DNA from 4 places in the Bacillus sp. N6 genome. Region 1 is predicted to be linked to each of the others. Evidence: riboswitches for the same ligand, from Rfam matches in the RefSeq annotation. Region 1 holds a riboswitch; each other region holds the start of a gene.
The links. A riboswitch is a leader RNA that binds a small molecule or an ion and turns the genes downstream of it on or off. The one in region 1 is predicted to bind S-adenosylmethionine.
Positions count from the first base shown of each region.

Region 2: it holds a riboswitch for S-adenosylmethionine, as region 1 does, so the genes downstream of both, ACUXVC_RS25135 (methionine ABC transporter ATP-binding protein) here and ACUXVC_RS07205 (YezD family protein) in region 1, are expected to answer to the same signal.
Region 3: it holds a riboswitch for S-adenosylmethionine, as region 1 does, so the genes downstream of both, ACUXVC_RS01805 (methionine ABC transporter ATP-binding protein) here and ACUXVC_RS07205 (YezD family protein) in region 1, are expected to answer to the same signal.
Region 4: it holds a riboswitch for S-adenosylmethionine, as region 1 does, so the genes downstream of both, mtnW (2,3-diketo-5-methylthiopentyl-1-phosphate enolase) here and ACUXVC_RS07205 (YezD family protein) in region 1, are expected to answer to the same signal.

Region 1 is NZ_CM127843.1:1,380,782-1,388,714, forward strand. It holds gene lysA (diaminopimelate decarboxylase) at 151-1,467, shown strand; SAM riboswitch class I at 1,583-1,691, shown strand; gene ACUXVC_RS07205 (YezD family protein) at 1,764-1,907, shown strand; gene ACUXVC_RS07210 (phosphoadenylyl-sulfate reductase) at 1,995-2,699, shown strand; gene sat (sulfate adenylyltransferase) at 2,738-3,874, shown strand; gene cysC (adenylyl-sulfate kinase) at 3,887-4,498, shown strand; gene ACUXVC_RS07225 (nitrite/sulfite reductase) at 4,647-6,269, shown strand; gene ACUXVC_RS07230 (DUF3906 family protein) at 6,280-6,480, shown strand; gene cobA (uroporphyrinogen-III C-methyltransferase) at 6,565-7,341, shown strand; gene ACUXVC_RS07240 (sirohydrochlorin chelatase) at 7,343-7,933, shown strand, end outside.
Region 2 is NZ_CM127843.1:4,849,886-4,857,818, reverse strand. It holds gene ACUXVC_RS25165 (hypothetical protein) at 1-497, shown strand, start outside; gene ACUXVC_RS25160 (arsenate reductase family protein) at 992-1,357, shown strand; gene gcvH (glycine cleavage system protein GcvH) at 1,399-1,782, shown strand; gene ACUXVC_RS25150 (toprim domain-containing protein) at 2,153-2,497, shown strand; gene ACUXVC_RS25145 (thioredoxin family protein) at 2,501-2,809, shown strand; gene ACUXVC_RS25140 (hypothetical protein) at 2,962-3,306, shown strand; SAM riboswitch class I at 3,432-3,539, shown strand; gene ACUXVC_RS25135 (methionine ABC transporter ATP-binding protein) at 3,718-4,743, shown strand; gene ACUXVC_RS25130 (methionine ABC transporter permease) at 4,736-5,401, shown strand; gene metQ (methionine ABC transporter substrate-binding lipoprotein MetQ) at 5,425-6,237, shown strand; gene metQ (methionine ABC transporter substrate-binding lipoprotein MetQ) at 6,311-7,117, shown strand; gene sufC (Fe-S cluster assembly ATPase SufC) at 7,356-7,933, shown strand, end outside.
Region 3 is NZ_CM127843.1:331,756-339,688, forward strand. It holds gene pruA (L-glutamate gamma-semialdehyde dehydrogenase) at 1-976, shown strand, start outside; gene ACUXVC_RS01795 (acyltransferase) at 1,535-2,683, shown strand; gene ACUXVC_RS01800 (cysteine hydrolase family protein) at 2,783-3,340, opposite strand; SAM riboswitch class I at 3,583-3,688, shown strand; gene ACUXVC_RS01805 (methionine ABC transporter ATP-binding protein) at 3,812-4,831, shown strand; gene ACUXVC_RS01810 (methionine ABC transporter permease) at 4,821-5,486, shown strand; gene ACUXVC_RS01815 (MetQ/NlpA family ABC transporter substrate-binding protein) at 5,508-6,362, shown strand; gene ACUXVC_RS01820 (YiaA/YiaB family inner membrane protein) at 6,732-6,968, shown strand; gene gatC (Asp-tRNA(Asn)/Glu-tRNA(Gln) amidotransferase subunit GatC) at 7,110-7,400, shown strand; gene gatA (Asp-tRNA(Asn)/Glu-tRNA(Gln) amidotransferase subunit GatA) at 7,416-7,933, shown strand, end outside.
Region 4 is NZ_CM127843.1:3,976,537-3,984,469, reverse strand. It holds gene ACUXVC_RS20365 (GGDEF domain-containing protein) at 1-32, shown strand, start outside; gene ACUXVC_RS20360 (serine hydrolase) at 123-1,259, shown strand; gene ACUXVC_RS20355 (NAD(P)-dependent oxidoreductase) at 1,264-2,142, shown strand; gene ACUXVC_RS20350 (DUF3909 family protein) at 2,148-2,480, shown strand; gene ACUXVC_RS20345 (hypothetical protein) at 2,516-2,791, opposite strand; gene ACUXVC_RS20340 (1,2-dihydroxy-3-keto-5-methylthiopentene dioxygenase) at 3,069-3,581, opposite strand; gene ACUXVC_RS20335 (methylthioribulose 1-phosphate dehydratase) at 3,559-4,197, opposite strand; gene mtnX (2-hydroxy-3-keto-5-methylthiopentenyl-1-phosphate phosphatase) at 4,194-4,853, opposite strand; gene mtnW (2,3-diketo-5-methylthiopentyl-1-phosphate enolase) at 4,850-6,094, opposite strand; SAM riboswitch class I at 6,160-6,265, opposite strand; gene ACUXVC_RS20320 (pyridoxal phosphate-dependent aminotransferase) at 6,330-7,508, opposite strand; gene ACUXVC_RS20315 (carbon-nitrogen family hydrolase) at 7,523-7,933, shown strand, end outside.

The DNA.
Region 1 (7,933 bases):
AACAACTCGTTTATTTTTTCAATATATATTTTTCCTAATAAGAAACGCGTGTGAACATTGTTCCGCGCGTTTTTTGTCTATCTAAAAGCGTGCTGCAATGAATAGAAGATTGGGGTTATGAGTTTTAGAGGAAATAAGGGAGGAATTTAAATGTATTTACACGGCACAAGCCGAATTAATGGGCAAGGACACTTAGAAATTGGAGGGTGCGATACGACGCAGCTAGCAAAGCAATACGGAACACCACTTTATGTATACGATGAAGAGTCTATTCGAGGAAAATGCCGAGCATTTCATCGTGCTTTTAAAGAAAGTGGTTTCTCTTATCAAGTAGCATATGCAAGCAAGGCGTTCTTGTGCATGGAGATGTGCCGAGTAGCTCGTGAAGAGAATATGTCATTAGACGTTGTTTCTGGAGGAGAATTATATACTGCGCTCCAAGCAGGATTTCCAGCATCACGTATTCATTTTCATGGAAATAATAAAACAGAAGAAGAGATAGTGATGGCTCTTCAGGCGAATATCGGTTGTTTTGTCGTAGATAATTTCTTTGAATTAGAAGTTTTACACGATTTAGCGATGCAACATGGAAAGTTTGTGAACATATTAATTCGTGTAACGCCTGGAGTAGAGGCGCACACACATGAATATATTACAACAGGCCAAGATGATTCGAAATTTGGATTTGGCGTTTCAAACGGTCAAGCGATGCAGGCAATTGGATTTGCTTTACAAAAATCCAATTATAATGTGCTAGGGATTCATTCACATATCGGATCGCAAATATTTGAAACAGCTGGCTTTGTTCGAGCGATTGAAGTTCTTCGCCAATTTTTAGAAGAAGTGAGAGAGCAAACAAACTATGTAGTAAAAGTGTTAAATGTAGGCGGGGGATTTGGAATACGCTACACAGAGTCGGATACACCGTTAACTCTTGAGACATATGTGCGAGCTGTAACAAGTGCAGTGAGAGAACAATTTACTGTATGTGAATATCCATTGCCAGAAATATGGATTGAACCAGGCCGTAGCATTGTAGGTGATGCTGGGACAACAATTTATACAGTTGGATCTGTGAAAGATATTCCTGGTATTCGGAAATATGTATCAGTCGATGGTGGAATGACAGATAATTTAAGACCTGCTTTATATAGTGCGCGTTATGAAGCAATGTTAGCGAATCGAGGGAATGATGAGAATGAGGAACTCGTTTCGATTGCGGGGAAATGTTGTGAGAGCGGAGATATGTTGATTTGGGATATTCATTTACCGAAAGTCGCTTCTGCTGATTTACTAGCAGTTTCCTGTACAGGAGCCTACGGGTACTCGATGGCGAATAATTACAATCGGATTCGAAGACCAGCCGTTGTCTTTGCAAAAGGCGGAACATCGCAAGTAGTTGTGGAACGCGAAACATATGAAAATATTATTGGGAACGATCGCATACGTATTAAAGAGCTTGTTTAAATAGAAAAAGGAGTTGTTCGGATGGGCAATTCCTTTTTTGTAAAATAAAATAATTAAAATATATCGGAAAACTAGGATTGAAAAAAATCAGAATTGTGATAAAATACAAATACAAAGCTTATCAAGAGAAGCGGAGGGAACTGGCCCGAAGAAGCTCGGCAACCTGCTTATAGAAAGCAAGGTGCTAAATCCAGCAAAATGGAATCCATTTTGAAAGATAAGGTAAAATATATTACCGAACAGTCTTTTCGAAATGGGAAAGATTTTTTTTATGAATAAAAAGGGGGGCTGTTCGCGTGGGTGTACGGGAACATTTTGATGAAGTATCCGAGAAGATTGAAGCGATGCTTGCTGATATGAAATATGGCTCAATTACAATTGTTGTGCAAGATGGAAAAGTAATTCAGTTAGAGAAAAGTGAAAAAGTACGTTTAAAGTGAAAAGCGCTGACTAGAAAAACTAGAGGCGGTTTTAACCTATTTTCATTAGGTTAAAACCGTCTTTTTGCTTTTACAGGGGGAAAAAACATGTTGACGTATGAAACGTGGGAAGAAAATGTTGTTTCGTTTTCGGAAGAAGATGAAACAAAAGGCGCGTTATCAGTATTAAATTGGGCTTATGAAGAGTATAAAGATGAAATCGTCTACGCATGTAGCTTTGGGGTGGAAGGTATGGTATTGCTGCACCTTATAAACCAAGTAAATCCATCTGCTAAAGTTGTATTTTTGGATACAAATGTTCATTTTCAAGAAACATATGAATTAATTCAAAGAGTGAGGGAACGATTTCCTTCATTGAATATTATAGAAAAGCAGCCAGAACTTACACTTGATGAACAGGCGAAGTTGCATGGTGAAAAACTGTGGGAGAGCAATCCGAATCTTTGTTGTAAGATTAGAAAAATTTCACCTTTAGAAAAATCATTAGTCGTGGAAAAAGCATGGATATCGGGCTTAAGAAGGGAACAATCAGAAACACGTAAGCATACAAAGTTTATAAATCAAGATCATCGTTTTCAATCTATTAAAGTTTGTCCACTTATTCATTGGACGTGGAAAGAAGTTTGGCGATATGTATACAAACATAGCTTGCCGTATAACCCGTTGCATGATGTTGGCTATCCAAGTATTGGGTGTGAGAAATGTACTTTACCTGTAGGGGATGGTGGCGATTCAAGAGATGGTAGATGGGCTGGGAAAGTGAAAACCGAATGTGGTCTTCATTATCAATAAGATGAATCTTGAAATAAAGCTAAGAGGGGATATAGAAAATGAGCACAGTAAACGAATTAGTAAACCGTATAGATGAGACATATGATATATCACAAATTGAAAAAGAAATTAAATTAGACAACATTGCTTTAAGTGATTTAGAACTATTGGCGACAGGTGGATATAGCCCGCTTACTGGTTTTTTGGGGAAGGAAGATTATGATTCAGTCGTAGAAACGCTTCGTTTAGCAAATGGTAGTGTGTGGAGTATACCAATTACATTACCGGTAACAGAAGAAGTCGCAGAAAGCCTGAAGACCGGAGAGGAAGTAAAGCTTGTCAACAATGGAAATATATATGGTGCTATTAAAATAGAAGATATTTTCGTACCAGATAAAGAAAAAGAAGCGTTACTTGTATATAAAACAACTGATGAGGCTCATCCAGGAGTGAAAAAATTATATGAACGACCAAACGTTTACGTTGGAGGAACTATTATTCTAACAAAACGCTTTGAAAATAATCAATTTCCTTCTTATCATTTAGACCCAATTGAAACGAGAGAAGAATTTAAAAAACGTGGGTGGAAAACAGTAGTCGGATTTCAAACGAGAAACCCGGTACATCGTGCCCATGAGTATATTCAAAAATCTGCTCTTGAAATTGTAGATGGTCTCTTTTTAAATCCACTCGTTGGAGAAACGAAATCGGATGATATTCCTGCTGATGTAAGAATGGAAAGCTATGAAGTACTCCTTCAAAACTATTATCCGAAAAATCGTGTCTTTTTAAGTGTATTTCCTGCTGCAATGCGTTACGCAGGACCAAGAGAAGCGATATTTCACGCGTTAGTAAGAAAGAATTTTGGATGTACCCACTTTATTGTAGGACGTGATCATGCCGGAGTAGGAGATTATTACGGAACATACGAAGCGCAAGAAATCTTCACGAATTTTACGATAGAAGAGTTAGGCATTACACCACTATTCTTTGAACATAGTTTTTACTGCACGAAATGTGAAGCGATGGCTTCAACAAAAACATGTCCGCACGGAAAAGAAGATCATGTTATTTTATCAGGTACGAAAGTAAGAGAATTATTAAGAAACGGTGAGATTCCGCCAAGTACATTTAGTCGTAAAGAAGTAGTAGAAGTGCTAATTAAAGGTTTAAAAAAAGAAGTAGTAACAGAATAGGGAGAGAACGAGATGGATACGAATATTACTTGGCATACAGCTTCGGTTTCAAAAGATGAGAGAAGAGTGAAGAATGGACATCACAGTTTTGTAATTTGGTTTACTGGTTTATCAGCTTCGGGTAAATCTACAGTAGCGAATGCGGTCGCTCGTAAACTGTTTGAAAAGAATATTGGAAATTATGTGCTGGATGGGGATAACATTCGCCACGGTTTAAATAAAGACTTAGGATTTTCTGAAAGTGATCGCATGGAAAATATAAGACGTATTGGCGAAGTGGCAAAGTTATTTGTAGATCAAGGAACAGTTGTCCTTACAGCATTTATTTCACCATTTCGAGTAGACCGCAAACAAGTAAGAGATTTATTAGCGGCAGATGAATTTATTGAAATTTTTGTGAAGTGTCCGATTGAAGAGTGTGAGAAACGTGATCCGAAAGGGCTTTATAAAAAGGCAAGAAAAGGTGATATTAAGGATTTCACAGGTATTGATTCGCCTTATGAAGAGCCAGAGCAAGCAGAATTAATTGTAGAAACGCACAAATATTCTATTGAAGAATGTGCAGAACAAATCGTGAAGTACTTACAAGAGCGTAGTTTTATCCCGCTATTTGCCGGGAAGTAAAATTCCTACCTCAAAGTTCGATTGGGGCAAGGAAGTTAGGTGGGGGTCGGGCTGCCCGTAAATACCCGATTGGTTAAGGCTAATAATCAGCGTGGGATGAACAAAACTCTACTGATTAAAGTTTCACTTTATATAGGGGGATTTAAAAATGAGTTATGAAAAAGTATGGGCTAACAATGAAAAACTAAATCAAACGGAGAAAAATAAATTAGAAAAAGATGGCTTAGAAATTTTTAATGATATTCCTTACTATGCGGAAAATGGATTTGAATCTATTCCGAAAGAAGAGTGGGATGCCTTTAAATGGGCGGGATTGTATTTACAACGTCCAAAAGAAGCTGGTTATTTTATGATGCGGGTAAATATTCCGTCAGGGATTATTACAAATGCACAGGCAGAAGTACTTGCTTCTATCGCTGAGGATTATGGACGTGATGTAATAGATATTACTACGAGACAGGCGATTCAGTTTCACTGGTTAGAAATTCAGCAAATACCAGATATTTTTAAAAGATTAGCAAGAGTTGGATTATCTTCAGCGGGGGCTTGTGGTGATATAACGCGGAATATTACAGGTAATCCGCTTGCTGGAATTGATGCAAATGAACTATTTGATACGACACATATTGTGAAAGAGGTATATGACTATTTCCAACATAATGAAGAGTTTTCTAATTTGCCACGTAAATTTAAAATGTCTATTAGTTCTAATATTTATAACTCAGCAAACGCAGAGATTAACTGTGTTGCATTTACACCTGCTACGAAAGAAATAGATGGTGAGAAAAAAGTTGGTTTTCATATAAAAGTAGGCGGAGGATTATCAGCCCGTCCATATTTAGCTGATGAATTAGATGTGTTCGTTTTACCAGAAGAAGTGAAGGCAGTGGCAATTGCGATTGCTACTATATTCCGTGATTTTGGATATCGTGAGAAACGTCATTTAGCTCGGTTGAAATTTCTTGTTGCGGACTGGGGAGCAGAGAAATTTAAAGAGAAACTAATAGAGTATACAGGGCCTTTACAAAGTAAAGGGGAAAGTGCACTCAAAGGATGGAATGCAGGCTATTTTTATGGTGTTCAAGACCAAAAACAAGAGGGATTAAAATATGTAGGTTTTAATGTACCGGTAGGTCGTTTACATGCAGAAGAAATGTTTGAGATTGCAAGAATCGCAAAGCAATATGGAAATGGACAAATTCGTACATGTAATTCACAAAATTTCATTATTCCGAACGTTCCTCCGGAAAATGTAAAAGGATTACTTAGTGAACCGTTGTTTGAAGCGATATCTGCAAGCCCAAAATCATTTATTGGTCATGCGGTTTCATGTACCGGTATTGAATATTGTAATCTTGCATTAGTAGAAACGAAAGAAAGATTACGAAAAATTGCAGAATACTTAGATACACAAATTGCACTCGATGTTCCAGTTCGAATTCATATGGTAGGCTGCCCGAATTCATGTGGTCAACGTCAAATTGCTGACATTGGGTTACAAGGGGTGAAAATGAAAACGAAGGAAAAGGGAATTGTTGAAGCATTTGAGATATATGTAGGTGGAACGTTGTTAGATGGCGGTGCCTACAATCAAAAGTTAAAAGGAAAAATAGATGGCGAGGATTTACCTGATGTACTCGCATCATTTATAAGTTATTTCAAAGAGAATAAATTACCAGCCGAAACATTTTATGATTTTGTAGGTCGTGTTGGTGTAGACACATTACAAATAGCGTTAAATAACGTGTTAGAAGAAGTCATAGCGTCTTAGGGGGGACAATATGGATTTATATCGATTTGAAGCTGTATTAGTGAGTGATATTGTTCCGATTGTTGTTGTTGCTCAAAGTGAAGAACAGGCATTTAAGCTTGCGGAGATTGAGCTTGAAAAACATTTTTTACCGTTGCCAGAGGTAAAAGAGATTTCTTTGTTTGAAAAAAAGAAGATTCGAAAAGGTGCAGCATTTGTTATTCATGAGTAGAGATTAGTAATACGAAAAAATAAAAACTTCCATTCTTATATACGAATGGAAGTTTCATTTTAATAGTAGAAATGAGGAGAGATGATGGGGAAGGTTTATATTGTTGGAGCGGGTCCTGGCGATCCAGATTTAATTACTGTTAAAGGGTTGAAATGTATTGAGAAGGCAGATGTTATTTTATACGATCGCCTTGTGAATAAAGAGCTGCTTTCACACGCAAAGCCTGACGCGGATTTAATTTATTGCGGGAAACTCCCGAATTATCACACGATGAAGCAAGAAACAATTAATACATTTCTTATTAAGTATGCGAAAAAAGGGAAAGTAGTAACGAGGCTTAAGGGCGGCGATCCATTTGTATTTGGTAGAGGGGGAGAAGAAGCGGAAGCATTAGCAAAGCAAGGTGTACCATTTGAAATCGTCCCAGGTATTTCATCTGGAATAGCTGCACCTGCTTATGCTGGTATTCCAGTGACGCACCGTGATGCAAGTGCAAGTTTTGCTATTGTGACTGGGCATAGGAAAGAAGGTGCTGAAGAAGAAGTGAAATGGGAAAGTTTAGCGAAAGGTGTAGAGACTTTAGCGATATATATGGGGGTTAGTAATTTGCCCTACATATGTGAGCAACTTATGAAGCATGGAAAAGATAAAAGTACGCCAGCTGCTATTATTGAGCAGGGGACGACGTCTATGCAACGTACAGTTGTTGGGACATTAGGAACAATTGTAGATGTTGCGAAAAAAGAGCAAATTCAAAATCCGAGCATGATTGTAATTGGAGAAGTTGTCCGTTTTAGAGAAAAAATCCATTGGTTTGAGAAGCAAACGGAAAATGCTTATCAAGTAAGTGGAGTGTTGTAAAATGAAAGCCGTCTTATATATATGTCATGGAAGTCGTTTGAAGACAGCGAAAGAAGAGGCGATTCAATTTATTACATCGTGTATGAGTCGTATAGAAGCGAATATTCAAGAAGTTTGTTTTTTAGAGTTAGCGAATCCTTCTATTGAAGATGGTTTTCGTACATGTGTGAAGCGTGGGGCCACGGAGATTATTGCCATCCCTGTTTTTTTATTAGCGGCAGGTCATGTGAAGAAAGATATTCCATTTGAATTGGTAAAGCTCAAGAATCAATATCCGAATGTTAAAGTGACTTATGGTAATCCGTTTGGTGTATCAGAAACACTTATCAAATCAGTATATAACGGAAGTGGTATTGAAAAGGAAGGGAAGGCTGAAGTGACCCTTCTGCTCGTTGCAAGAGGAAGTAGTGATCCTGAAGTATTACAAGATATAAAATGGATCGCCTCTTTATTTCAAGCTGAGGAGAAAATTAAAAAAGTTGAGGTTTGTTATTTAGCGGCTGCGGAGCCGAAATTTGAGAGGAAATTGAAGGAAGTTGTAGAACGGGAAGTGGAGAACATCGTTGTGCTACCTTATTTGTTATTTACAGGT
Region 2 (7,933 bases), 1.9 Mb from region 1:
TATTGTTATGCCTAGTAGGTGCTGGGTGTGCAAAGAATAACGAAGGAGAAAAATTAGAATATAACGGAAGAGCACTCGTAATTGGAGTTGTTGGAGAAAAGCCGAAAGATACGTTTAGGAATGTAAAGTTTGAAAGTATAAAGTTAGAAGAAATGCAGGAGAAATCAGCAAAAGTTGATGGTTTTTTCGTTATGAAAGAATACTTTAAAGAGGCATCAAAGGAGCAGTATACGGACTTATTTTTATCGTTAAAGAAGCCGGTATTTTTTATTGGTTTGCAAGATAGACCGTATTTAATTTTTACTAACAAGGATTTAGATTATGATAATACCCCCAAGGATAAAACGATGACGTATACGCAAGGGTTTGTAAATATGGGGAACCCTGAAGGTCAATATTGGGGTATGGGATTATATAATGATACTGTTTCCGATCGAAATATTCATAATATGTATATAGTCGTATTTCAAACCATTTCGGATTACTTAAGTCGATGATGAAGGAGCCTGTAAAAAAGGCTTCTTATTTTTTAAAAATAAACGTTTGTTTAAGCTGTATGCTCGGTAGAAAGAAACTCATGTAGTTCAAAGGTTAAGAAAGAAAAATAAGAAATTAATCAAACGTTTGTTTAAGCTGTATGTTCGGTAGGAAGAAATCGATGCAGCTCAAAGGTTAACAAAGAAAAATGGAGAATTAATCAAACGTTTGTTTAAGCTGTATGTTCGGTAGAAAGAAACTCATGTAGTTCAAAGGTTAACAAAGAAAAATAAGAAATTAATCAAACGCTTGTTTAAGATATATGTTTGGTGCAGAATCTAAAAAAATTTATATATTTATTTTTTTCTTAACAAATGGCGGAAAAATAAGAAAAATTCGCAGGATTATTAAAAATTATCACGAAATAAGTAAAAGTTTAGCGAATAATGGTTTGAAATAATAAAACGTTTTCTATATGATAAAGGTAAAGGTTAGTAAAAAAGTAGGTGAATTTATGACAGTAACATTTTATTCATATCCAAAGTGTGGCACATGTCAAAAGGCAAAGAAATGGTTTGAGGCAAACGATGTAGCATATGAGATGATTCATATTGTTGAAAATCCACCATCAAAAGAAGATTTACGTAATTTACATGAAAAAAGTGAATTACCATTAAAAAAATTCTTTAATACAAGTGGAATGCGTTACCGTGAACTTGGTCTGAAAGATAAGTTGAAAGATGCAAGCGAAGACAAAATGTATGAGCTTTTAGCATCTGATGGCATGTTGATCAAACGTCCAATTGTAACAGATGGAACGAATGTAACACTTGGTTTTAACGAAGAGCAGTTTGAAAGTGTGTGGAAAAAGTACCAATAAGGTATTTTTACATAATTAATACATTCACTGGAGGTACAGTCATGAGCATTCCAAATAATTTACGTTACTCTGAAGAACACGAATGGGTAAAAACTGAAGGTAATGAAGTTGTTATCGGTATCACTCACTTTGCACAAGGTGAGCTAGGTGATATCGTATTCGTTGAACTTCCTGAAGTAGGTGCAACAATCGAAGCTGACGAGCCATTCGGAAGCGTAGAATCTGTTAAAACAGTTTCTGAGTTATACGCACCTGTAAGCGGTAAAGTTGTAGCAGTAAACGAAGAATTAAGTGACCAACCAGAACTTGTTAACGAATCTCCATACGAGGGTGCATGGATGGTTAAAGTTGAACTTTCTGATGCAAGCCAAGTTGAGAAGTTATTAACTGCAGAAAAATATGCAGAAATGACAAACCAAGACTAATTATAGTCGACTAAAGGACAGCCTTTGTGCTGTCCTTTTTTATTTTGTGTAAAATAATGAATGTAGAATCATATACTAATTATCGTGTAGGAGAACGTTTTTTGAAAAAACTTTTTCGTTTAATCTTTATGCAGGTCTAGCCGTTTTTGTTTTTCGTTGTCTAGCTCCAACTCCTAGCCCTTCATGTCTAAGAACCTTCCGCACGAGAAGACAAAAAGCGTCTTCTGTACGGAAGAACCTTAGCCAACAGGGCTAAACAGTCGGTTTCGCTTTTCTTTTGCAAAAATAAACAGGAAACAACATGAAAATAACGAATATACTATATACTAAGTTCAAGGTTGTATAGTATATGGTGATCGGGTGATGACATATGATTTATGTGGAAAAAGTCATTATTGTAGAAGGTACATCAGATAGAAGAAAGATTGAATCTATTATTCGTGAACCAGTGGAAATTGTTTGTACAAATGGTACAATTGGTTTGTCGAAAATGGATGAGCTCGTTGATCAGTTTTTTGATAAGGAAGTGTATGTGCTAGTGGATGCTGATGATGCTGGAGAAAAGTTAAGGAAACAATTTCGAAAAGAATTTCCGCAAGCCGAGCATATCTATATTGATCGCTCGTACCGAGAAGTGGCAACTGCGCCATCTACACACTTAGCAAATGTATTATGGGGAGCCGACATTGACGTTTATACAGAATATTTACGGTAAGGAATGATAGAAGTGATCGATTGGACAGGAGCCGAAGCTACAGCCCTAATAGAGAATGAAGAAAAAACAGTGTTATATGTATATACTCCAATGTGTGGAACATGCCAATTAGCAAAAAAGATGTTAACAGTCGTTGAGATGACAATTGAAGGCCTCAAAATTGGGATGTTAGATTTAAATTATGCTCCGCATTTAGCGAAAGAGTATGGGATTGAAAGTGTACCTTGTTTACTTGTTTTTGAAAATGGGACACTGATGAAGAAGATATATGCATTTCATTCGGTTGAATATTTATATACGGAATTAAAGTAGGCGGCAAAATTTTTGCCGCCTCGACATATTTCTTGGGAAATATGTCGAGATGCAGGATGGATACAGTATTTGTCGAGCGAAAATAACAGGATTGCTCTTTAGTGAGAGGGAATGGTATGTAATAGAAAGTGATATGAAGGATGTGATTTAGGGTGAGATTATATTCTTTGCTTCAATCATTTGTAAATTACGCTAATGGTCAATATCATTTAGAGCCACTTTTAAGACAAGAAGAAAAAACTGTTAATTTCCGCTTTAGAGATGAAAGTTGTTCGTTACAAATTTCAAGAGATTATATAGAGCTGGTACATGAGGAAAGAGGAACGGAACAAATCATTTGCTTAGACGAAAAGGATATAGAACAATTGGTGAATGGAAATGTACGATTGCAAATGTTAATGAATGATGGACGTGTACAATATTCAGGAACGTACCGAACGATGTTATTAGTGGAATCGATGTTTCATATATGTAAACCGATGTCAGTAGGTGCTTAAAATTCTGAAGTTTCATTTTTTACGAAAATTTCTGTTGACATGGTGAGTGTATATTGATACAATTCAAGTCATAAAATATAGACAATTTCATAAATTTCAAATCAGACGAAAATTGAATCTGATTTCTCTTATCAAGAGAGGTGGAGGGACTGTGCCCTGTGAAGCCCGGCAACCGTCAACTTATGTTGAAATGGTGCCAATTCCTGCAAAGCGAATGCTTTGAGAGATGAGAGAGAGGGATAATGTTGTTATATACGCATATAAACCTTTCTGCTTCTCTAAAGCAGAAAGGTTTTTTTATTGTTTGAATGTGGAGGACATTCAAATAATAAAAGTAATGATAACAGTGGACTACACGCATTAAAAATAAAAAATTGCGGAGTCGACCTAAACAAAAAAGGGGTGAACATCATGATTCTATTAGAGAATGTAAGGAAAATATATAAGGCGAAAAGCGGTGATGTCACTGCTGTAGATAACGCCAATTTAAAAATAGAAAAAGGCGAAATATTTGGTGTTATCGGATATAGCGGCGCTGGGAAAAGTTCTTTAATCAGATTGTTTAATCAGTTAGAGAAACCGACTTCTGGCCAAATTACAATTGCGAATCGTGTTATATCAGCAATTACAGGAAGTGAACTTCGTAAGGCAAGGCAAGAAATCGGAATGATTTTTCAGCACTTCAACTTACTTTGGTCACGAACTGTACGTGAAAATATAGAGTTTCCACTTGAAATTGCAGGTGTTGATAAAACGAAGAGAAGAAAACGTGTTGATGAATTAATTCATCTTGTTGGATTAGAAGGAAGAGGAGACGCGTACCCATCTCAGCTGAGCGGGGGACAAAAACAACGCGTTGGGATTGCAAGAGCATTAGCTAACAACCCACAAGTACTTTTATGTGATGAGGCAACGTCAGCTCTTGATCCAGAAACGACAGATCAAATTTTGGATTTACTATTAGACATTAATAAGCGCCTTGGTTTAACAATTGTACTCATTACACATGAGATGCACGTAATTCGAAAGATTTGTAATCGAGTGGCGGTAATGGAGAGAGGAAAGATTGTAGAAACGGGTCCAGTACTTGATGTATTCCGTAATCCGAAGCAAGATATTACGAAACGATTTGTACAGCAGTTAACAGATTCTGAAGATACAAATGAAACGATTGAAAGTTTAATTGAAAAATATCCAGATGGAAAAGTGATTCGTTTGCAGTTTATCGGTGAGGCTGTAGAAAGACCAGTGCTTCAACGATTGATGCAACGCAGTGATATAGAAGTTAGCATTTTGCAAGGAAATATCGCACAAACGAATAACGGTTCTTACGGTAGTTTAGTTGTTCATTTAAATGGTGAGGAAACAGCGATCCAGCAAGCAATAGAAGGAATTCATCAAGATCAAGTAGAGCTGGAGGTGATTGCACATGGATAAGTTACTCGCAAATGTTGATTGGAATCAAATGTTAGAAGCAACTGGTGAAACGTTATATATGACGGCAATCGCAGCTCTTGCGACATTTGTTTTAGGACTAATTTTAGGATTGTTACTCTTCATGACAGCGAAAGATAATTTATGGGAAAACAAATCAATTAATACGGTGATTGGAGCATTCGTAAACATATTCCGTTCTATACCGTTCATCATTTTAATTATTTTATTAATCCCATTCACAAAGATTCTTCTTGGAACAATTCTTGGAGCAAGTGCAGCGCTGCCAGCTTTAATTATTGGAGCGGCACCATTCTACGCGAGAATGGTTGAAATCGCACTTCGCGAAATTGATAAAGGTGTAATTGAAGCTTCAAAAGCAATGGGAGCAAAAACAAGCACAATTATTTTAAAAGTATTGATTCCAGAATCGTTACCAGCATTAGTATCTGGTATTACAGTTACGACAATTGCTTTAGTAGGCTATACAGCAATGGCGGGAGTTGTTGGTGCTGGTGGTCTTGGAACACTTGCTTACTTAGAAGGATTCCAGAGAGGGAATAACGATGTAACAATCGTTGCGACAATTTGTGTATTACTAGTTGTATTTTTAATTCAGTGGATTGGTGATAGTTTAACGACTCGAATAGATAAACGATAATAAAAAACGGGAGGATGTTTCAAATGAAAAAATTATTACTTACGGCACTTATTTCAACTTCAATTTTTGGTTTAGCTGCTTGTGGCGGGAAAGATAAAGATGAAAAGAAACTTGTTGTTGGTGCTTCTAACGTACCGCACGCTGAAATTTTAGAAAAGGCAAAACCGTTACTGGAGAAAAAAGGAATTGAGTTAGAAATTAAAAAATTCCAAGACTACGTATTACCAAATAAATCGTTAGCGGATAAGGATTTAGATGCAAACTACTTCCAACACATTCCGTATTTAGAAAAAGAAATTAAAGATAAAAAGTATGACTTTGAAGTAGCAGGAAAAATTCATTTAGAGCCAATTGGTGTATATTCTCAAAAATATAAGAGCTTAAAAGAACTTCCGGACGGTGCAACAATCATTATGAGTAATTCAGTTGCTGATCATGGACGTGGTTTAGCGATTTTACAAAAAGAAGGCATTTTAAAGATTAAAGACGGAATAGATCCAGTTAAAGCAACTCCAAAAGATATTGCAGATAATCCGAAAAATCTAAAATTCAAAACGGATATCGAGCCTGGTTTATTGCCACAAGTGTATAACAATAAAGAAGGCGATGCTGTTTTAATTAACTCTAACTATGCAATTGATGCAAAGTTAAATCCGGAAAAAGATGCCATTGCAATTGAAGGAAATGATTCACCGTACGCAAACATAGTAGCTGTTCGTAAAGGCGATAAAGATAAGAAAGAGATTAAAGCTCTTGTAGAAGTATTACATTCTAAAGAAATTGAAGACTTCATTAATAAAGAATATAAAGGGGCAGTTGTTCCTGTAAAAGAATAATTGCTGAAAAGGGCTGGTCTGATGCCAGCTCTTTTTCATAACTACATAACTATTGGGGAGAAGGGGACATCATATGAAAAAGATTCTATTGTCAGTTGTTACAGCGTTGTCTGTATTTGCATTAGCTGCTTGCGGAGGGAAAGAGGAGAATAAGCTTGTTGTTGGAGCTTCTAACGTGCCGCACGCTGTTATTTTAGAAAAGGCACAGCCGATATTAGAGAAAAAGGGTATTAAATTAGAAATTAAAAAATTCCAAGATTATGTGTTGCCGAATAAAGCGTTAGCGGATAAGGAAATTGATGCGAACTACTTCCAACACATTCCTTACTTAGATAAAGAAATCCAAGAAAAAGGATATAAAATTGTAAACGCAGGAAAAATCCATTTAGAGCCAATGGGCATTTATTCTAAGAAATATAAAAGCTTAAAAGACTTACCAGATGGCGGGACAGTGATTATGAGTAATAACGTAGCGGAGCGTGGCCGTATGTTAGCATTGTTACAAAAAGGCGGCGTGATTAAGCTTAAAGATGGTGTAGATGTGGTTAAGGCGACAGTAAAAGATGTAGTCGAAAATCCGAAAAACTTAAAATTTAAAACAGATGTTGAACCTGGACTTTCACCGAAGTTGTATGAAAATAATGAGGGAGATGCTTTATTCATTAATTCGAACTATGCAATTGATGCAAAATTAAATCCAACGAAGGATGCAATTGCGATTGAAGGAGCAGACTCTCCGTATGCAAACATCATTGCAGTTCGTAAAGGTGATGAGAAGAAAAAAGAAATTAAAGAGCTAGTAGAAGTGTTACATTCAAAAGAAATTCAAGATTTTATTAATAAAGAATATAAAGGTGCTGTACTTCCGGTAAGTGAATAAATATAAGGAAAGGACTGGGAAATTACCAGTCCTTTTTTCTTTATATAAATAAGAAGAAAGGTGTATCATAGAAAGATGTAAAGGAAATACTTATATACATTTGTGAAAAAACGGTTACTTTTTTTCGTCGTTTGCGATATCATTTTATTTGATATAAAATTAGAATGAGAATAAAATGAGAATATGAACGTTTTAGGAATTTTTAAAATGTATATATAGGATTAATGGAGGTATTGAGATGGCTGGTTCTACATTAACGGTTAAAGACTTACACGTATCAATTGACGGCAAAGAAATTTTAAAGGGTGTAAACCTTGAAGTAAAAGGTGGAGAAATCCACGCAATTATGGGACCTAACGGAACAGGTAAATCAACTTTATCTTCTGCAATTATGGGTCACCCAAAGTATGAAGTAACAGAAGGTAGCATCATCATTGACGGTGAAGATGTATTAGAAATGGAAGTAGACGAGCGCGCACAAGCGGGTCTATTCCTAGCAATGCAATATCCAAGTGAAATTAGCGGAGTAACAAACGCTGACTTCTTACGTTCTGCAATTAACGCACGTCGTGAAGAAGGCGATGAAATTTCTCTTATGAAATTTATCCGTACATTAGATAAAAACATGGAATTCCTAGAAATGGATCCAGAAATGGCACAACGTTACTTAAACGAAGGTTTCTCTGGTGGAGAGAAAAAGCGTAACGAAATTCTTCAATTAATGATGATTGAGCCAAAAATCGCAATCTTAGATGAAATCGACTCAGGTCTTGATATCGATGCATTAAAAGTTGTATCTAAAGGTATTAACCAAAT
Region 3 (7,933 bases), 1.0 Mb from region 1:
GACAACAGCTGCTTTAGTTTCTGGTAACACAGTATTACTAAAACCAGCTAGTACAACTCCTGTAGTAGCAGCGAAATTTATGGAAGTATTAGAAGAAGCTGGCTTACCAGCTGGCGTAGTAAACTTCGTTCCAGGTAATGGTTCTGAAGTTGGTGACTACTTAGTAGATCATCCTCGTACACGTTTCGTAAGCTTCACGGGATCTCGTGATGTAGGTATCCGTATCTATGAGCGTGCAGCGAAAGTAAACCCAGGCCAAATTTGGTTAAAACGCGTTATCGCTGAAATGGGCGGTAAAGATACAATCGTTGTTGATAAAGAAGCAGATCTTGAATTAGCAGCTAAGTCTATCGTTGCATCAGCATTCGGATTCTCAGGACAAAAATGTTCTGCATGTTCTCGTGCAGTAATCCACGAAGATGTATACGATCACGTATTAAATCGTGCTGTTGAATTAACAAAAGAATTAACAGTTGCTAACCCAGCAGTATTAGGTACAAACATGGGTCCTGTTAATGACCAAGCTGCATTCGATAAAGTAATGAGCTATGTTGCAATTGGTAAAGAAGAAGGTAGAATCTTAGCAGGTGGAGAAGGAGACGATTCTAAAGGCTGGTTCATCCAACCAACAATCGTTGCTGATGTTGCAGAAGATGCTCGCTTAATGAAAGAAGAAATCTTCGGACCAGTAGTAGCATTCTGTAAAGCAAAAGACTTCGATCATGCACTTGCAATTGCAAACAATACGGAATACGGTTTAACAGGTGCTGTTATTACTAACAACCGTGACCATATTGAAAAAGCACGTGAAGACTTCCACGTTGGTAACTTATACTTCAACCGTGGATGTACTGGTGCAATCGTAGGTTACCAACCATTCGGTGGCTTTAACATGTCTGGTACAGACTCTAAAGCTGGTGGACCTGATTACTTAGCACTTCACATGCAAGCAAAAACTACTTCTGAAACTTTATAAGAAATAGTAGAGGAGCTCTTCACAAAGTGTGAAGAGCTCCTTTTAAAATTGAAACCCCATGTATTACCGTCGTTCGAAGAGAATGAGCTAAAACCTATTAATAGCGGGATAAACATGTAAACAGAAATAAAATAATGAGAAAAGTTGACGTATTAGTCATATTTTTTAGTATTCATTTTGAGAATTTCCTGTATAATACAATTTGAAAGAAAATCTATGGTTCGACAAGGAACACTCCTTTCGGTTTTGCTCACTGAAAGGAGTGTTTTTTTATTGACATAGATCAAGAGTTTTGATTTCGGAATGTTCAATAATTAGATAGAAGAAAAACTCTCTATTTAAGTAGTTGATTTGGAAAATATTAAATATATAAGAAAAAAATTGAATTTATTTTTAGGGTTTTGTATAGTATACTAAGTGGTTTTATAATCGAATATCGAGATTTTAAGTTTCAGTTATTATTTTAATATTGATTATATTCTGGCATAATAGATTTGTACTTTTGGAAAAGACAAAAATGGTGAGGGGAAATGTTATGTGGGAAGGGATGATTGTTAGATGAATAAAAAGAATTATGTTGAATATGTTGACGTACTACGTGTATTTTCGATGTTTGCGGTAGTGTTTCTTCATACTGCTGCAGGAAGTTTACGGGGGAATATCGGTTCGGGTACTTGGCATATAACGAATGCACTGACAACTGTATTTAGTACAAGTGTACCTATCTTCTTTATGATTTCTGGTGCGATGTTAATGAGGAGTAGTAAAACGGAATCACTTAAAATAACTTATACAGAACGTTTGCCAAAATTAATTGTGCCATTTATTATATGGTCAACTATTGCTGTGTTATACTTTACGCCAAGGCCGATACAAATAACAAATGTTATTAAGAGTATTTTATACATACCGAATCAAGCAGCGACAGTACATCTTTGGTTTATGTATGCCATTATTCCTTTGTATATTCTTTCTCCTCTTTTAAAGAAAATGGTAGATGCTTTAAGTAAAGAGCTTATAAAGTACATGTTAATTCTTTGGTTTATAGTAAGTTCGCTATTGCCAACAATTGCAGTACTAGTTCCAAATGAATTAAAACCAATATTTACGTTGTATCCTAATTTTGATATGAACTTTTTAGGCGGATATATAGGGTATTTCCTCATAGGTTATTATTTAATGACATATGAGAAGAAGGTATCCAAAAGGTTGTTACTATCCATAATCGTTATAGATACACTTTTAATTATATTGGGTACTTGGTATGCAACGGTTAAAATAGGGGAATACTCTGAGGATTTTAAGGCATACGTTAGAGTATTCGAAGTAATGCTTTCAGGTTCAATCTTCTTATTAGTAAAAGAGTATTTTAGAAATTACTCAATGAATCCGTTTATGTTTAAGTGGATACAAATTTTATCTGCTTTTTCATTTGGTGTGTATTTAATGCATAATTTAGTAGTTGTATATATTGGGAATAGATTGAATATTTGGCCAGCACAATCAATTTGGATGTTATTAGTTGCTTTCATAATAATTACAGTTATAACAATGATAGCAATTATAATTTTTGCAAGTATAAAAATCACATGTTATCCATTAACAGGAATGAGTTTTAAGGAAGCTTCTCGTACATGTAATATTCAATTTTTATGGGGAAATTGGACTCAATCAAAAGATATTAAAAATGATAATGTATCAATGTAAATAATTAGTGAGATTTTTATAAGTATGATATGAATTCCTCAAAATAGGGCATGAATAGATGGTAAATATAATATAGTCGAAAAAAATCCTTTTGAATTTTCAAAAGGATTTTTTTCGTTGGACAAACTCTTTTGTGCTAAGTATTTCCGCATATATATTATTCAAACTTGCTAAAATTGTATTATGAATATAAACAGCTGGTATAGTAGCATTCTTAAAAGAAAGGTCTTTTGTAGCACAAGCATCATGTATAACGGTACATTGAAATCCAAAATCGAATGCAGCCCTTACTGTAGCATCAATACACATATGAGTCATCATCCCGCATACGACGACATGTTCAATGTCTAAACGCTGTAATTGCTCTAGAAGATTAGTTTCTCGGAAGCTATTTGGATAATGTTTGACTATAACTGTTTCTTCTCTAAGTGGACGTACGCTTTCGTGAATATGTACACCTTCTGTATTAGGTAGGAAAAAAGTAGCGTCATCTTTTATAGCTACGTGTTGGATATGAAAAATAGGTTCGCTGTTTGTTCTAAAGTGTTGTAATAACTGATTAGCATATTCGCTTGCTTCTACTGGATTACGCAATTCCATCTTTCCATTTGGAAAATAATCGTTTTGAATATCGACGAGTAAAAGAGCTGTTTTCATATATTTATCTGCCTCCGAGTTTCATATTCAAATAAATTTATTCAATTCGTAGAGAGGATTCTCCTGTTTAAAAATATGAGGAAGAAGAATTTTAAATAACCTTGAAAGTTACTATTTTCTCATGAATTTTCATCTGAAAATTTTAATAAAGGAATAATTAATATTTTTCTAAAAAATGTATTGACTCTTATTATTCTGAGTTCTATAATGAGAATTAATTAAATGACAATTAAATCGATACATTCTTATCCAGAGAGGTGGAGGGACTGGCCCTACGATACCTCAGCAACGGGTTTTTTAATACCGTGCTAACTCCAGCAAGCCATATAAAGGCTTGGAAGATGAGAAGATGTGAACGAGTACATATAAGTGCTCTCCTTCTTATCTTTATGGTTGATAAGAAGGAGAGCACTTTTTATTTTACCTCGAAAGCTCTACTTCAAGTTTTTACAGCATATAGGAGGGGAAAAAATGATTTTTTTTAACAATGTAAGTAAAGTGTATGAATCAGCTGGGCGATCTGTTCATGCGGTGGAGGATGTAACATTATCAGTTGAGAAAGGCGAAATTTTTGGCATTATCGGTTTTAGTGGCGCTGGAAAGAGTACATTATTACGCTTAGTAAATATGTTAGAGAGACCAACGTCAGGAACGATTGCAATAGATGATAAAGATATTACATCATTATCGACGAAAGAATTGCGCAAACTAAGACAAAGAATCGGAATGATTTTTCAAAGCTTTAATTTATTTAATTCAAGAACAGTGTTTGGGAATATTGCTTATCCATTAAAGTTAGCGAAATTGCCAAAGAACGAGATAAAGGAACGAGTGAATGAACTGCTGAAGTTTGTAGGGTTAGAAGATAAAGCAAACTATTATCCAGAACAGCTATCAGGGGGACAAAAACAACGTGTTGGTATTGCTAGAGCACTTGCGACATCGCCAGATATTCTTATATGTGATGAGGCAACATCAGCCTTAGATCCAGAAACGACGACAGAAATTCTAAACTTATTAAAGAAAGTAAATCGAGAATACAATTTAACAATCCTTCTTATTACACATGAAATGCATGTTGTGAAAGAAATTTGTCACCGTGTAGCTGTAATGGAGAAGGGAAAAGTTATTGAAGAAGGAAAACTGTTCGATGTTTTCACGCAACCAAAAACAAAGACGACTCAAAACTTTGTACGTTCTGTTATTAATGATTATTTACCAGAAAGTGTTCTAGCGAAAATTCAAAATGGTGGTCAAATTTATCGTCTAACATTTACTGGTGAGGAGACAGGACAGCCGGTACTATCATATATCGCAAAAAACTATAACGTCGATGTAAATGTACTGTACGGAAATATTATTGAACTTCAAAATGTGCTATTTGGAAATCTGCTTGTAGAATTGCAAGGTGAGCAGAGGGAAATTCAAAAAGCATTACAACATCTAAGACTGCAAGTGCAGCTGAAGGAGGTAGAAGCTCATGCGAGTTGATTGGAGTATATTTTGGCCGCGCATACTAGATGCGACGGGGGATACCCTCTTAATGGTAATTGTAACCCTTATATTCGCTACAATTCTGGGTATACCTCTAGGTTTACTTTTATATGTAACGAGAAAAGGAAACTTTTTAGAAAATAAATGGGTCTTTTCTATTCTTAACATCATAATTAATACAATTCGTCCGGTACCATTCATTATCTTTTTAGTAGCTTTAAGTCCACTAACGAGAAGCGTTATTGGAACGACGATTGGAACAGCAGCAGCAATTTTCCCGATGACGTTAGTCGCATCAATTGGTATTGCTAGAATGGTTGAAACAAATCTTGTTTCCGTTCCGAAAGGAGTAATTGAGGCAGCACAAGCAATGGGCGCCTCGCCAATTAGAATCGTTTTTGAAATCCTTGTACCAGAAGCGTTAGCACCATTAATCTTAGGTGTCACATTTATGACAGTTGGTTTAATTGAATTTTCTGCAGTTGCTGGGCTTGTCGGTGGTGGCGGTCTTGGTGACTTGGCAATGACATATGGTTATCAACGTTTTGATACATCAGTTATGTTTGTAACGGTTGTTTTACTTATTATTCTCGTACAGATAGCTCAAAATTTAGGAAACTACTTTGCGAAAGTCTTGTTACGCAGATCATAAAAAGGAAGAGAGGAAAAGAAAATGAAGAAAATTTTAGCATTTGCATTATCAGCAATTGTAGGCGTCTCAGCATTAAGTGGCTGCTCAAGTGGAGACACGGGTGCAGGAGCGAAAGAAAAAGTAGTTCGCGTCGGTGTAACTGGAACGGATGGAGACGCTTGGGAAATTTTGAAGAAAAAAGCTGAAAAAGAAGGGATTAAGATTAAACTGGTGGAGTTCTCTGATTATACAACTCCAAATAAAGCTTTAGCTGATGGAGATATTGAATTAAACTCATTTCAGCATATTGCTTTCTTAGAGCAATTTAAAAAAGAGCATAAGTTAGATATTACAGCTGTTGGTACAACACAAATTGCGCCAATGGGTTTATACTCTGAAAAATATAAGAAGGCAAATGAAATTCCAGATGGTTCAGAAATTGCAATTCCAAACGATCCAACGAACCAAGCGCGTGCATTAAAACTTCTTGATGCAGCTGGAGTATTAAAGCTTAAAAAAGATTTTGGCTTATTTGGAGATCCAAGCGGCATTGCTGAAAATCCGAAGAAGTTAAAAATCACGCCGGTTATCGCACAGCAAACACCTCGTGTGTTAAAAGATGTAGCGGCATCAGTTATTAATAACGGTGTTGCTGGTCAAGCTGGATTAGATCCAGCGAAGGATCCTATTTTCTTAGAAGATCCAAAGAATGAAAATGCGAAGCCTTATATTAATATTTTCGCAGCTCGTACGAAAGATAAAGATGATCCAACACTGAAAAAAGTAATTGAACTATACCATTCAAAAGAAGTAACAGATGCAATTAAGAAAGAAACAAATGATGGTTCAATTTCAGTTGATCTTTCACTTGAGGAGCTTGAAAAGATCGTAAAATAATGATTGAGTTTAATGGACTAACAGAAGGAACCCCTCCGCTGTTAGTTCGTTCAACATATAAACTTAACAAACGAACCCTAATTCTGTACCTTTCAATTTTGTATAACGTAGAATCCAATGTTTGTTAAGTAGAGTAATGGACCAGGAGTTTTCCTGGTCTTTTTTTATGAATGAAAGTAGCTAGCGAACAGTAAGGTAATCTGAAAAACCAATTGTTTAGATTGTTTTTTCAGATTAGGCAGAAAACTTTCTTTGAAATAGTATTCTTTTATGATAGATTTATAAATATAAAACTAGAATTTACATAAAAATCCATCATGGTAAATATACTTATCTATAATGGGTATACAGCTAACGAGGGGGAGAACGATGAGAAGACGTAATACGCAAGCGTTCACGTTTTTAGCATGGACTTCATTTGTTTGTGCGCTTTCAGGTATGCTAATTGGGATTTATACGTTAGATGAAACGCTTAGTGTAAAAGGATACTATTTAATTGGAACATTATTTTTAACGATGTCTTGTTTTGTATTACAAAAAACAATTCGTGATAATGAAGAAGATAACGAGAGATTTCCGAAAAATAAACCGTTAGATAAAGAGTAGATTGTAAAGAAAGGCATTTGCCTTTCTTTTTTTATGTAAAAATGGCGTAAGTACTCTGTGTTGACTTGCTTGAAGTACTGAAAATTTGGTATCATCAATAGTATTGTAGATTGAACGATATATTATGGAGGTGGCCTAGCCGTGTCAAGAATTTCCGTTGAGAATGTAAAGCACGTAGCACATTTAGCACGTCTTGCAATTACTGATCAAGAAGCAGAAAAATTTCAAAAACAACTAGATGCAATTGTTACATTTGCAGAACAGTTAAATGAATTAGATACAACAGATGTAAAACCAACAACTCATGTATTAACTATGAAAAATGTTATGCGTGAAGATGTACCAGAAAAAGGTTTACCAGTCGAAGAAGTATTAAAAAATGCACCGGATCACAAAGATAATCAAATCCGTGTTCCAGCAGTATTAGAATAGAGGAGGGGAATTTCGATGTCATTATTTGATCATTCAGTATCAGAGTTACATAAGAAGTTAAACAACAAAGAAATTTCCGTTACGGATTTAGTAGAAGAATCTTACAAACGTATTGCGGATGTTGAAGATAACGTAAAAGCTTTTCTTACATTAGATGAAGAAAATGCACGCGCAAAAGCGAAAGAATTAGATGCAAAAATCGGCGCTGAAGATAATGGTTTATTATTCGGTATGCCAATTGGTGTAAAAGATAACATTGTAACTAACGGTCTTCGTACAACTTGTGCGAGCAAAATGTTAGCAAACTTCGATCCAATTTATGATGCGACAGTTGTGCAAAAGCTAAAAGCTGCTGACACAATTACAATCGGTAAATTAAACATGGACGAGTTCGCAATGGGTTCTTCAAATGAAAACTCAGGATTCTACGCTACGAAAAACCCATGGAACTTAGATTACGTTCCAGGCGGATCTAGTGGTGGTTCTGCAGCAGCTGTAGCAGCAGGAGAAGTACTATTCTCTCTAGGTTCTGA
Region 4 (7,933 bases), 2.6 Mb from region 1:
AAGTATGTGTGTATAGAAAAGAAAAAATGTAATTTTTCGCAACAAATTGTTGCGATTTTTTTTTATTGTTTGATAATAGAATAGGGGGACAATTTTTAGCGAAGGAATTATGGAGGATCAATATGATAAAAAAAGTAATGGTGATGGTTTCACTGTCTGCTATAGTTGGCGGCGGAGTATACTATTTTCTTGTTAGCCCCAATATAAAGGAAAACACTGTATTAACAACTAAAGTGAATCCTACTATTGAATCAGAAGTACAAGGGAATATAGAAGAAAAAGAAGAGCAACAAATTGATTATGCTAGCATATCTCAAAAATTAGATCAATATTTAGTCGGAAAGCAATTTAATGGAACAGTTTTGGTAACAGATAAAGAGCGTGTTATATTGAATAAAGGATATGGGTATGCTGATGTTCAAAATAAAATAGAAAATACGCCTCAAACAAAATATCGTATTGGTTCTATTACGAAAACAGTTGTTGCCACATCTATTTTACAGTTGCAAGAACAAGGTAAATTGAATATTCAAGATAATGTAAATAAATATATTCCTTCATTTCCGGAGAATAAAAATATTACACTATATCATTTATTAACCCATACCTCTGGTTTACCTGAACATGCGAAAGGAAATGTGAATGCTGCTTCCCGTTTACAGTTAATTAATTGGATTGGACGTCAAAATTTAGAATTTCCTGCAGGAACAGGTTGGAGATATACAGATTATAATTATATGGTTCTTGCTTATATAATAGAACATATCTCGAAAAAACCTTTAGGAGATTACATAAAAGAAAACATATTTGTAAAAGCAGATATGCATGAATCCGGTATGGGAAATATGGTACCTGGAGATAAAAATTTTACAAAGGGTTATGTGAAAAAAAATCAAGAGCTTGTACCAGCGCAGAAGTTAGGCATGGATTGGCTATATGGTTGTGGTGAGATGTATACGACAGTTGGAGATATGAAGAAGTTAGACGAAGCAATTATAAATGGAAAACTTCTTTCTGAACAAAGTATACAAGCAATGTTTTCGCCTTCAGCAGAACGGAAATATGCATTTAGTTTTTATATATATCCAGATTATTTTCATAATCATGGTGTATTATCTGGTTGGAACACTTTCAATAATTTTAATAAAGAAAAAGGAATTTTTGTTATGTTATTTTCAAATGTAAAAAATAGTATGGATGATGACTTTAATAAAGAGTTCCGAAAGATGGTAAATGATTTATTAGAACAAAGGGGATGAGAAAATGGAACATAAAACTTTATCAATAGGTTTCATTGGTATTGGCGTAATGGGAAAAAGTATGGTTTATCACTTAATGCAAGATGGTCATAAAGTATATGTATATAATAGAACGAAAGCAAAAACAGATTCTTTAGTGCAAGATGGTGCACAATGGTGTGATACGCCAAAAGAGTTAGTGAAGCAAGTTGATATTGTAATGACAATGGTTGGATATCCACATGATGTAGAAGAAGTGTATTTTGGTATAGAAGGAATTATAGAACATGCAAAAGAAGGTACGATAGCAATTGACTTTACGACATCTACACCTACTTTAGCAAAACGTATTAATGAAGTTGCAAAAAGCAAAAATATATATACGTTAGATGCACCTGTCTCAGGAGGAGATGTTGGTGCGAAAGAAGCAAAACTCGCAATTATGGTAGGTGGAGAGAAAGAAATATATGATAGATGCTTACCTTTACTTGAAAAGTTAGGAACAAACATTCAATTACAAGGATCAGCTGGGAGTGGACAACATACAAAAATGTGCAATCAAATTGCGATTGCTTCTAATATGATTGGAGTATGTGAGGCTGTTGCTTACGCGAAGAAGGCTGGATTGAATCCAGATAAAGTGTTAGAGAGTATTTCAACAGGGGCAGCAGGTAGTTGGTCATTAAGTAATTTAGCTCCTCGAATGTTAAAAGGAGACTTTGAGCCAGGATTTTATGTAAAGCATTTTATGAAAGATATGAAAATTGCTTTAGAGGAAGCAGAAAAATTACAATTACCAGTCCCAGGCTTAAGTTTGGCGAAAGAATTGTATGAAGAGTTAATTAAGGATGGCGAAGAAAATAGTGGAACACAAGTATTATATAAAAAATATATAAGGGGGTAAACGAGGTGGACCTTCAAAAGTTTGATGAGATGATTGATACTGTACAGCGAGCTACTTGTATGCAAATTAATGAAAAACAAAAAGAAGCTTTTAAACAAAAATATGATTTTGAACCAGACTTTGAATATGGAAGAGATGAGAAGGGGCATTATGTAATTCGAACCTCTAAAAAGATGTTAGAAGAAATGGAGTTTTATTTGGCATTGAAATATGATTGTGATGGAGTGGATCTTTATATGCAAGCTGAGATTGACGGTATATTTCATGTATCTGTTAGCTATGGTGAAGATGCCCTACATCTACAAGAATTGTTTCAATTTCTAGAAGAAAATAAATAAAAGTCCTCATTTGAGGACTTTTATTTATTTAGTCATTATAAGTTAGAAGCGCGGCGACATCGTTCAACCGGGAATGGGATAATTTGTGCGATGTGATTAGGACCAAATTGTTTTGTACGAGCATGGCGTATTATATAAAAAGCACACAGAATTGAAACAGGAATAGCGCCGAATAAACCAAATAATAAAGCGCTTACACAAGATGCGACAAATCCTAAAACACCAATTTCTAACTCTTCCATAATAGCTCCTAAAATAACAGGAAATGCTCCACATGTAACTCCAAGTATAAGTGCGATAAGTAAGCTCATGATTATCCCCCTCTGTTTGCGATATTATTTTCCTTCTTAGTTAATTGTAGTATATCACATGTAAAACAGAATTTTCAGAAAAATTTCAATAAATGTTCAAAAAATACACTTGAAAAATCAAGGCGTTAAATTTGTGATGAAATGGTACTTTTGAGTAAATAAAAAATCAGGCTTATTTCAAAAGTGAAATAAGCCTGTTCCATAGGAGGATGTATATATGTAGAGTGAATAAAAGTTTGGAAAAGGGGATCCAAGTCCTTTTATTCAACTAACTACCTTAATAGATTGGAACCCAGCCTTCAGTTGTCACAAAAATACGAATAGCTACAACTTGACGATCATCTTGCAAGGTAAAATAATGTCTTGCATTTTCTGGAACAGATATTAGATCGCCTGGCTCAAGTTCAACATCAAAGAATTTCCCATCTTTGCCTTCAATAGCGAAAATGCCATGACCACTGACGATAAAGCGGACTTCGTCGTCTGTATGATGATGTTCTTTTTGGAAATTAATTAATAATTCGTCAAGGTTAGGTGTGCTATTTGAAAGTGAAATTACATCATGTGCTTTATAACCTCGACGTGCTGAAACATCAGCGATTTCTTTTGAGAAAACAGCTAATATTTCAGCTTTGTTTTCATCTGTTAAAGAATAATTTTCATTTAAATGAGTAGGAAGTTTAGAAATATTCCATTTCTCATATAAAACGCCTTCCTCTTGTAGAAATTTAGATACTTCCACTTCATTTTCAATACGAGTATTTACTTCATGAATACGAATTTGCGCCATTAGAAACGCCTCCTTGAATTGATAATAGTTTTATATGAAATTGGAATAAAAACTCATAAGCTTCTAATCTCTTCTTTGCATCAAAGCTATCTCGGCCCCATACGGTAATACCGTGGTTACGAATTAATACCGCTCCCGAATCACCTTGTATATGCTTTCGGAAGTTTTCTCCAAGCGTTGGGATATGGGCATGGTTTTCGATAATAGGAATGTGAATTGTTGCACCTTCTTCCCAAATATCGAGAGCTTTAATAATTTCTTGATTTTGAAGGGTAACTGCATCACTATATAAATTTGTGATGACATTATTATCAGTTGTATGAACATGAAGTACGCACCCGGCATTCGTATTGTTATAAATATGTGTATGCAATATTGTTTCTGCTGAAGGGCGTAATTCAGTCTCTAAAACGGGAACTCCTACATGATCTACTAATAGAAAATCATCTGGAGTGGTTTTTGTTTTATCTTTACCGCTTGCTGTAATGAGAAAAGTAAGTGGCTCATGACTAACTTTTATAGAAATATTACCACTTGTTGCTGGGAACCAATTTCGAGTTGTTAATTCTTTTTTTATCTCGCTTAAGTCATACCATTGACGAAAAAGTTGTTTCATGATTTCACCTCCAACAAATGTTTTAATTCATTTTGAATATCATGGAATGTTTCAAACGGTGTATAAGCAATATAATTCTCTTCACACTTTGTAATAAGGAAGTCACGAGCAAATACTTTATCTGCTTGTTTCGCAGCTTGTAAATCAGTAATTGAATCTCCAATCACAATATGGAAGTCATTCGTATCACTTAATTTTCGGATGAGTGATGATTTACATAATCCGCAATGATTTTGACAATGATGATCACAAGGATGAGGCCAATTCACCGTAATGTATTCATTTGAAAAATCTGTTTCATTACAGTAAATTTGCTCTTTTGGAATGAGTCCTTGTAAGAGTGGATAGACGAAGAAATCCATTCCACCTGATATAACGTAAAAAGAAATGTTATTTTCATTTACAAATTGTATAAATTCATGAAAACCATTACGAATTTCAGCAGTTTCTATTAAAAATTGAATAATTTCATCGTGCAGATGAGTAGGTATTAATCGAAATAATTGAGAAACACCTTCTTGAATAGATAGCTCTTGTGATAAAATTCTATTCTTTACTTCTTCAGCTTCTGGTGGTGCGAATTTTTCCATAATGGACATAATGTTATCATTATTTGTAATCGTGCCATCGAAATCACAAAATACTTGAATACTCATAATTTCACCTCATGAGAGGGATTTCCCCATATTTGTAGTGCACTATGCAAATTTATGTCATCTACTTCATGGAGTGGTTTATTTTGCAAAGTAGCATCAATTGCAGTACGGAAAGCTTTACCACCGCCTTGCGCTCCATTTGGATGTCCATGTATCCCGCCGCCAGCATTAATAACAACATCTTTACCGAAATCTCGTACAATAAAGGGAACGAAACCAGGGTGAATACCAGCAGATGGAACAGAAAAGCTCTTCTTGAAAAATGCATCGTCTTCAGTTAAATATTTTGAGATAGCAAGAGCTTCCTCTTTTTCTAGCGCAACACTTCCGTATGGAGATGGGAATAATGAAAAGTCAGCCCCAGCATAGCGTAGTAGCTTTCCGAGTAATAATGGAGATGAAATTCCATATAACTTAGATGCTGAATAAGCACCACTTACAGCAGGGTGTGCCATAATAGGAACTGGGATTTCATCATCTTCTGCAAGTGATTGTAGTACATCTAGTCCGTAAGCAAATACGTTAAATAATAGAATATCAGCTCCAGCTTGCACTGCACGTTTCGCATTTTCTTTTAAATCAAAAGTTCGTCCTGTTAAATTTACGGCATATAACGTTTTATGTCCGTATGTTTCATATACGGATTGTAAAACTTCTTTTCCAGATACAATGCGTTTCGTAAGTGGTGTTAATGCATTTTCAAATAATATTTCATCATCTTTTACTATATCTACACCACCACTTGCTTGATCACGTAATTGCGTTTTTAAATACCCAATATTTCGTCCAATCATTCCTTTAAAAATACTCATTAAAAGGGGACGATCATGCACTTGTAAAAGGTTTCGAATACCATCTATCCCGAATTTTGGACCAGGAAAATGTTTTTTTAACTCGTCTGAAAAAGTTAAGTCAATTAATTTTACTTCGCCATCAAGGGATAGCTTTCCAAATGTAGTCGTTAAAATTGCTGGTAAATCTGGACTGAAGTTTAATAACGGATATTCGATTTTAATAATTCCGCGTTTTACTTTTTTACGTAAATACGAATTCGTATGTTCATGTTCAGCTAATTCCTCAACATGAATGACATTGCCTTTATGCTGTTTTAATTGTTCTTGTAATAAGTGTGGCAAATGAGTCCAAGAGCCAATTGTTAAACCAAGTGCAATTTGCTCAGCTTTTTTTTCTAAGTTATGTGAACCGTCATGGATCAAATACGTCGCTATTATTCCGCTCATTGTTATAACCTCCTAGTTAAATAAAAAAACCTCTCAGCTAAGGAGAGGTTTTTTTTACAACCAGCTCCTTATCTGTCAGCATAATGCTGCGAGAATTAGCACCGTGTCTACGATTGTAGATCGGTTGCCGGGTTTCGTCGGGCTCGTCCCTCCACCTGCTCTTGATAAGAAGTATTTAGAAATGTTTAAATTTTTAAGATAACTGAATTTTGTCAGATATTTTTCATGTTGTCAATTACTTTTTGAAAAAATTTAATTTATCAATTCGATTAATGGCTTCTCGTAATCTATCTTCTGTATGCAAGAGACCAACACGGACATACCCTTCGCCATGTTCACCAAATCCAACACCAGGAGCAACTGCAACATGTGCTTTTTCTAGTAAAATATCAGCAAATTGCTCAGAGGTATATCCTTTTGGAACAGGAAGCCATGCAAAGAATGATCCGGTTGGAATGTCTACATTCCAACCAATTGAGTGACAAGCTGAAATAAGAGCGTTTCTCCGAGATTCGTAACTATTTACAAGATCTACTACACAAGACTGTGAACTTAATAGTGCTTCGCGAGCAGCATCTTGAATTGCACCAAAAATACTAACATACATATGATCTTGCAATAGGTTAATGGTTTCGATGACACTTTCATTTCCAACTGCAAAAGCAATACGCCAGCCAGCCATATTGAAAGTTTTTGATAACGTGTAAATTTCAATTCCTATATCTTTCGCACCATCTGCTTGCAAGAAACTAACAGGTTTTTGACCATCAAATCCGATAGCACCGTAAGCGAAATCGTGAACAACTAATATATTATGTTTATTAGCAAAATGAATGGTTGTATCAAAAAAATCTTTTGATGCAGTAGCACCTGTAGGGTTATTTGGATAGTTTAAAAACATTAACTTTGCCCGTTCAGCGATAGAGTCGTCAATTTTTTTATAATCCGGTAAAAAATGATTTTCTGCAATAAGCGGCATGGTTTCAAAGTGTGCCTTTGCTAAGGCAACCCCAGATAAATAATCTGGATAGCCTGGATCCGGAACGAGAATTGTATCACCAGGATTTGTAAAACAAATTGGTAATTCTACTAGTCCAGCCTTCCCACCAAACAAAATAGCAACTTCAGTTTTTGGGTTTAATTCGACGCCGTATTCACGTTTATAGAATGTAGTCACGGCTTCCTTTAAGCTTTCATGTCCGCGAAATGGCGGATATTTATGATGAATGGTCTTTTCGGCAGCATCTTGTAAAGCTTTTACGATATGCTGCGGTGTTGGTTGATCTGGATTACCTTGACCTAGATTAATAACATCGTGACCAGCTGCAACGACTTTGTTAACTTTTGCAACAAGTGAAGCGAAAAATTGTGTTGGCAATGATGTTACTATCTCAGAAGGTTGAAATAATTTCATACTTTCCACCTCTTTTGAAAGTTGTTACAATTCTAGTGACAAATGATATAATCTTTCCAGTATTTTGTAAAGAAAAAAATAAGAATGGGGCTGAAAAAATGAAAGTCGCATGTATTCAAATGGATATTGTTTTTGGAGATGTAGAAAAAAATATTGAGAATGCTAAAAATAAAATAAGCGAAGCTATGAAGGAAAGGCCAGATGTTATCGTCTTACCAGAACTATGGACAACAGGATATGATTTAACGAGACTTTCTGAAATTGCAGATAGGGATGGAGTGGAAACGAAAGAAAAGTTAATAGAATGGGCGAAGCAATATGATGTACATATTGTTGGTGGTTCTATAGCAAAGCAAACAGAGCAAGGCGTTACAAATACGATGTATGTTGTAAATAATGAAGGACAGCTAGTCAACGAATATAGT